Linked DNA regions of Tardiphaga sp. vice304. The protein of the gene in region 1 binds, or shares a complex with, the protein of each later gene. Links are inferred from orthologs where the notes say so. Each region holds a gene or a part of one and is shown in the gene's direction. Other genes may lie near its edges. The genes, in order: accC and accD.

Evidence for each region.
Region 2: the proteins of accC (region 1) and accD are in contact, whole or in part, in a solved structure (PDB 8UXZ), measured with the Escherichia coli proteins. The link is inferred for Tardiphaga sp. vice304 from one-to-one orthologs.

What each region holds. Positions count from the first base shown.
Region 1 is NZ_CP041402.1:3,211,754-3,215,003, reverse strand. Bases 1-2,930 are described here. They hold accC (acetyl-CoA carboxylase biotin carboxylase subunit), read left to right. Parts: upstream 1-755; coding sequence 756-2,105; downstream 2,106-2,930. Other genes in these bases: FNL56_RS15245 (MBL fold metallo-hydrolase), read right to left, coding at 2,156-2,930; accB (acetyl-CoA carboxylase biotin carboxyl carrier protein), read left to right, coding at 112-600; aroQ (type II 3-dehydroquinate dehydratase), read left to right, coding at 1-76. Outside these bases: more of FNL56_RS15245, read right to left, coding at 2,931-3,118; FNL56_RS15240 (methyl-accepting chemotaxis protein), read right to left, coding at 3,225-3,250. UniProt on the Escherichia coli protein: This protein is a component of the acetyl coenzyme A carboxylase complex; first, biotin carboxylase catalyzes the carboxylation of the carrier protein and then the transcarboxylase transfers the carboxyl group to form malonyl-CoA.
Region 2 is NZ_CP041402.1:217,766-220,960, reverse strand. The notes cover bases 321-3,195. They hold accD (acetyl-CoA carboxylase, carboxyltransferase subunit beta), read left to right. Parts: upstream 321-1,229; coding sequence 1,230-2,162; downstream 2,163-3,195. Other genes in these bases: FNL56_RS00915 (bifunctional folylpolyglutamate synthase/dihydrofolate synthase), read left to right, coding at 2,165-3,195; trpA (tryptophan synthase subunit alpha), read left to right, coding at 321-1,128. Also shown: trpB (tryptophan synthase subunit beta), read left to right, coding at 1-295; more of trpA, read left to right, coding at 292-320.

The sequences.
Region 1 (3,250 bases):
CGGCTTCGGCATCGAAGGCTATCGCCTCGCCATCAGCGGCCTGGCCGCGAAAATCGGCGCCACGGCGATTGCCTGACGCTCCTCTCACCTTCTTGAATTTGGATTGCACCCATGGCCCGCAAGCCTGACGAAACTTCCACTGCGACTTCGACCGCCAGCAATGACAGCGCGATGATCCGGGAACTGGCGCTGCTGCTCGACGAAACCAATTTGACCGAGATAGAGGTTGAACGCGCCGGCCTGCGCGTCCGCGTAGCCCGCAGTATCAGCGTCAACGCGGCGATGCCGGCGCAGTACCAGCCGGCGCCGCAATATGCCCCGGCTCCGGTGGCCGTCGCCGCCGCTCCGGTGGAAACCGCCAAACATCCCGGTGCGGTCCCCTCGCCAATGGTTGGTACGGTGTATTGGGCCTCGGAGCCCGGCGCCCGGCCGTTCATCGAGGTCGGTACCAAGGTCGCCGTCGGGCAGACCCTGGTCATCATCGAGGCCATGAAGACGATGAACCAGATCCCGGCGCCGCGCGCCGGCACGGTCACGCAGATCCTGGTCGAAGACGGCGCGCCCGTCGAATTCGGCGAGCCGCTGGTCATCATCGAGTAACAACGCAGCCGTCATCCTGAGGTGCTCGCCCAATTGAGCGAGCCTCGAAGGATGAGAGCCATGCGCATGCGGCCATCCTGCGAGGCGCGCAACAGCGCGCACCTCCAGCCGAAACAATCGCGTTTCGGCGGGGATGACGACGGAGCAAGACTGACATGTTCGAGAAAATCCTGATTGCCAACCGTGGCGAGATCGCGCTGCGCATCCTGCGGGCCTGCAAGGAACTCGGCATCGCCACCGTGGCGGTGCACTCCACGGCGGATGCCGACGCGATGCATGTGCGCCTGGCCGACGAGAGCGTCTGCATCGGCCCGCCGTCGTCCAAGGACAGCTATCTCAACATTCCTTCGCTGCTGGCGGCCTGCGAGATCACCGGTGCCGACGCCGTGCATCCCGGCTACGGATTCCTGTCGGAGAACGCGCGCTTTGCGGAAATTCTCAAAGACCATAATTTGCACTTCATCGGCCCGAAGTCCGAGCATATCCGGCTGATGGGCGACAAGATCGAAGCCAAGAAAACCGCGAAACGGCTCGGCATCCCCGTGGTGCCCGGCTCCGAGGGCGGCGTCGGCCCCGAAGACGACGCGATGGCGATCGCCCGCGAGATCGGCTTCCCGGTGCTGGTCAAGGCGGCCTCCGGCGGCGGCGGTCGCGGCATGAAGGTGGCGCAGACCGAAGCCGACCTGATGCTGGCGCTGTCGACCGCGGCGACGGAAGCCAAGGCGGCGTTTGGCGACGCCTCGGTCTATCTCGAAAAATATCTGCAGAAGCCGCGCCACATCGAGATCCAGGTGCTGGGCGACGGCCGCGGCGGCGCCATCCATCTCGGCGAACGCGACTGCTCGCTGCAGCGCCGCCACCAGAAGATCTGGGAAGAAGGACCGTCCCCGATCCTCACTGCCGCCGCGCGTGCCAAGATCGGCGAGACCTGCGCCAAGGCGATGCAGGAGATGCAGTATCTCGGCGTCGGCACCATCGAATTCCTCTACGAGGACGGCGAGTTCTACTTCATCGAGATGAACACCCGGATCCAGGTCGAGCATCCCGTCACCGAGATGATTACCGACATCGATCTGGTTCTGGAGCAGATCCGCATCGCCGCCGGCGGCGACCTGCCCTGCACCCAGGAAGAAGTCATCATCAACGGCCACTCGATCGAGTGCCGCATCAATGCCGAGAACCCGCAGACCTTCCGGCCCTCGCCCGGCAAGATCACGCAATATCACCCGCCCGGCGGCCTCGGCGTCCGCATCGATTCCGCCGTGTACCAGGGTTATGTGATCCCGCCTTATTACGACTCGCTGGTCGGCAAGCTGATCGTGCGCGGCAAGAACCGGCCGGAATGCCTGATGCGGCTGCGCCGCGCGCTCGACGAGATCGTGGTCGAGGGCATCGAAACCACACTGCCGCTGTTCCGCGCGCTGGCGCGCGAGACCGACATCATCGACGGCGACTATCACATTCACTGGCTCGAGCAGTATCTGGCGGGCAAGCCGCCTAGCTGATGCGTTCCGGACGCGGGGGTTGCCCCGCGTCCACTTCGTGGCGGTTCGTTTTACAGTTCGATTTCCATCAGATCGCGGCCGACCACGATCGGCCCTGAATAGTGCTTGCGTGCGCCTTCCGCCCACATTTCGTCGGTGATCGACGGATCGTCGCCCGGCACGAAGTGGGTCATCAGCAGCTTCTTGACGCCGGCCTCTTTGGCGATCCGACCGACATCTTCCGTCGTGGTGTGCGACGCCAGCAGATGCTCCTTCAGCGTCGCGGCATTCTTGACGCGGGCAACCATCGCATCGACGCCCGGCACGTAGAGCGCCTCGTGCACCAGCAGATCCGCACCCTCGGCGAACTTCGCCAGTCCCGGATTGTAAGCGGTGTCGCAGGCGTAGACGATCACGCCATCCGGCGTCTCGAAGCGATAGGCGAAGTTGTCGTTGATCGGCGGATGCGGCGTGCGGAAGGCGGTCACCTTGACCTTGTCGTTGCTCATGACCAGGCCGTTCTCGACGATGTCCTTGGCGACCAGCAGCTTGCGCGGATCCGGCTTGCTCTCGTCGATGATGCGGGTATCGACGTCGAACTTGATGCTTTCCCAATAGGCCTTGGTCAGCGCTTCCATGCCGGCCGGCGCGAACGCCTCGACCTTGTGATTGAGGCCGGCCGACCAGCCGCCATAGACCATGTTGCCGTATTCCAGCACATGGTCGGAATGCAGATGGGTCACGAACACGTAGCGCACGTCGGGCAGCGCCACCTTGGCTTCGACCAGACGCTTGCTGACGCCGGGACCGCAATCGACGACGTAAGGCACGTTATCGACGATCAGGACGTTGGCCGGATTGGACCGGCCGAGACCGACGCGCGGACCGCCCTTGGTGCCCAGGCAGATCCAGCGCGCGCGCTTCTTGGCGGCGGGGGCGACGACGGGCTGCGCCATCGCAGCAGGTATCGCGAGATTGCCGGCAACAGCTCCCAGCATGGAGAGTTTCAGGAGGGCACGGCGGTTGATCGTCATGGGTCGTTCCTCAGAAGATAGTGAGATCGGCGCTGGCGCACGCATGCGGACAGAGCCGTCGGGGGATCGTCACGCGCCACGCGATCCTGCGTGACGCGCCTTCGTGTCAGGCGGCGCGGACGCTGCTCAGAA
Region 2 (3,195 bases), 3.0 Mb from region 1 along the record:
TTCGATCTCCGCGGGCCTCGATTACCCCGGCATCGGGCCGGAGCATTCCTGGCTGCACGAGAGCGGTCGCGTCACCTATCTCTCGGCCACCGACGACGAGGCCTTGGCCGCGTTCCAGCTTTTGTCGAAGCTCGAGGGCATCATCCCGGCGCTGGAGCCGGCGCATGCCATCGCCAAGGTGATGGATCTCGCGCCGACGCTGCCGAAGGATCATCTGATGGTCGTCAACATGTCCGGCCGCGGCGACAAGGACATCCCGCAGGTCGCGGAAATTCTGCGCGGAGTGAAGCTATGACCACCCGCATCGATACCCGTTTTGTTGCGCTGAAGGCCGAGGGACGCGCCGCGTTCGTCACCTTCCTGATGGCCGGCGACCCCGATCTCGACACCTCGCTCAAGCTGATCAAGGCGCTGCCCGCGGCCGGCGCCGATATCATCGAGATAGGCATGCCGTTCACCGATCCGATGGCCGACGGCCCGGTGATCCAGGCCGCCGGCCTGCGTGCGCTGAAAGCCGGCACCACGCTGCGCAAGACGCTGGCGATGATCCGCGAATTCCGCAACGGCGACGACGTCACGCCGATCGTGCTGATGGGCTACTACAATCCGATCTACATCTATGGCGTCGACAAGTTCCTGGTCGATGCCAAGGTCGCCGGAGTCGATGGCCTGATCATCGTCGACCTGCCGCCGGAGGAAGATGCCGAACTCTGTCTGCCGGCGATGAAGGCCGGGCTGAATTTCATTCGCCTGGCCACGCCGACCACCGACGACAAGCGGCTGCCGGCGGTGCTCGCGAATACGTCGGGCTTCGTCTATTATGTCTCCGTCACCGGCATCACCGGCGCAGCGAGCGCGGATGCTTCGGTGGTTGGTGCCGCCGTCGCGCGAATCAAGCGCTACACGGATCTGCCGGTCTGCGTCGGCTTCGGCATCCGCACCCCGCAGGCGGCACACGACATCGCGCAGCACGCCAATGGCGCGGTGGTCGGCTCGGCGCTGGTCGATGTGTTGAACGACACGCTGGACGCCGAGGGTCGGGCCACCGCCACCACGGTCAGCGCGGTCACCGATCTCGTCGCCGCGCTCGCCGAGGGCGTCCACGGCGCCAGACAGGCCGCAGAATAAGCCCAATTCGGCGACATAGACCCGCACGGCGGTTGCCGGTCCCGGCCCGCGCCGCCATATCAAGACCCTAGCGACGCCCCCTGAGCGACGCGGAGAACAAGATGAACTGGCTTACCAACGTCGTCCGGCCGAAGATTCGCAGCATTTTGCGCCGCGAAACGCCGGAAAATTTGTGGATCAAGTGCCCCGACACCGGGCAATTGGTGTTCTACAAGGACGTCGAACAGAACCAGTTCGTGATTCCCGGCTCGAACTATCACATGCGGATGGGCGCCGTGGCGCGGCTGAAGTCGATATTCGACAACGAGACCTGGTTCGACATCGCGGTGCCCGAAGTGACCGCCGATCCGCTGAAATTCCGCGACGAGCGGAAATATGCCGATCGCATCAAGGATGCGCGCGCCAAGACCAGCATGAAGGATTCGGTGAAGGTCGGTTACGGCAAGATCGAGGGCGCCGGCGCCGTCGTCGCCGTGCAAGATTTCGACTTCATGGGCGGCTCGCTCGGCATGGCGGCTGGCGAAGCGCTGGTGCGGGCGTTCGAGCTCGCCGTCGAAAAGAAAGCGCCGTGCATCGTGTTTGCGGCCTCCGGCGGCGCGCGGATGCAGGAAGGCATCCTGTCGCTGATGCAATTGCCGCGCTCGACCGTCGGCGTGCAGATGCTGCGCGATGCCGGGCTGCCCTACATCGTGGTGCTGACCAACCCGACCACCGGCGGTGTCACCGCCTCTTACGCGATGCTGGGCGACGTGCAGATCGCCGAGCCCGGCGCGCTGATCGGCTTTGCCGGCGCCCGCGTGATCGAGCAGACCATCCGCGAAAAGCTGCCGGAGGGCTTCCAGCGTGCGGAGTATCTCAAGGAGCACGGCATGATCGACATGGTCGTGCACCGCCACGACCTGAAGCCGACGCTGGCCCGGCTGTGCCGCATCCTGACGAAGTCGCCAGCGATCGACCTCGTGCCGCGCGTCGCGCCGGTCGATGAGCCTGCCGAGATCGAAATCAGCGCGGAAACGCCGGCCGCTCACGCGTGACCATGAACGCCGCGTCGCCGTCGCCGCTCGGTGACATCCTGACGCGGCTGTCGGCGCTGCACCCCCGCGCCATCGACCTGTCGCTCGACCGCATGACGCGGCTGCTGGCGCAACTCGATTACCCCGAACGACATCTGCCGCCGGTCATCCATGTCGCCGGCACCAATGGCAAGGGCTCGACCATCGCGTATCTGCGCGCGATCGCCGAGGCCGCCGGTCTGCGCGTCCATGTCTACGCCTCGCCGCCTCTGGTCCGCCTCAACGAGATGATTCGCCTGGCCGGCACGCTGGTCGGCGACGACGAATTGCTGGCGACGCTGCAGCAGGTCGAGCGCATCAATGCCGGCGCGCCGATCACGTTGTTCGAAGTCGAAACCGCCGCGGCGTTCCTGCTGTTTGCGAAACATCCTGCCGACGTCGTGCTGCTGGAGACCGGTCTCGGCGGAAGGCTGGACGCGACCAACGTCATCGACAGGCCTGCCGCCTGCGTGTTGACGCCGATTGGCATCGACCACACCGATTTTCTCGGGGACACGCTCGTGAAGATAGCGGCCGAGAAGGCCGGCATCCTCAAGCGCCGGGTGCCGGTGATCTCCGCCGAGCAGTTACCGGAAGCCGCCGCCGTGATCGAGCAGACCGCGCGACAACTGCACGCGCCGACGCATTTTGCCGGGCAGGAGTGGCATGTCAGCATCGAGCGCGGGCGTCTCGTCTATCAGGACGATCGCGGGTTGATGGATCTCGCCGCGCCAAAACTGTTCGGCCGCCACCAGTTCGGCAATGCCGGGCTGGCGATCGCGACCTTGCGCGCGATCGATCTGTTCAGGATCGACCATGCCGCGTTCGAGGCGGGTGTGGCGCGCGCCGAATGGCCGGCGCGGATGCAGCGGCTGTCAATGGGCCGGCTGGTGGAGATGGCGCCGCCGGACTCCGAAATCTGGCTGGACGGCGGCCACAATGTCGATGGCGGCCGCGTCGTCGCAGCAGCGCTCGGCGATCTCGAAGAGCGGGTGCCGCGCCCGCTGGTGGTGAT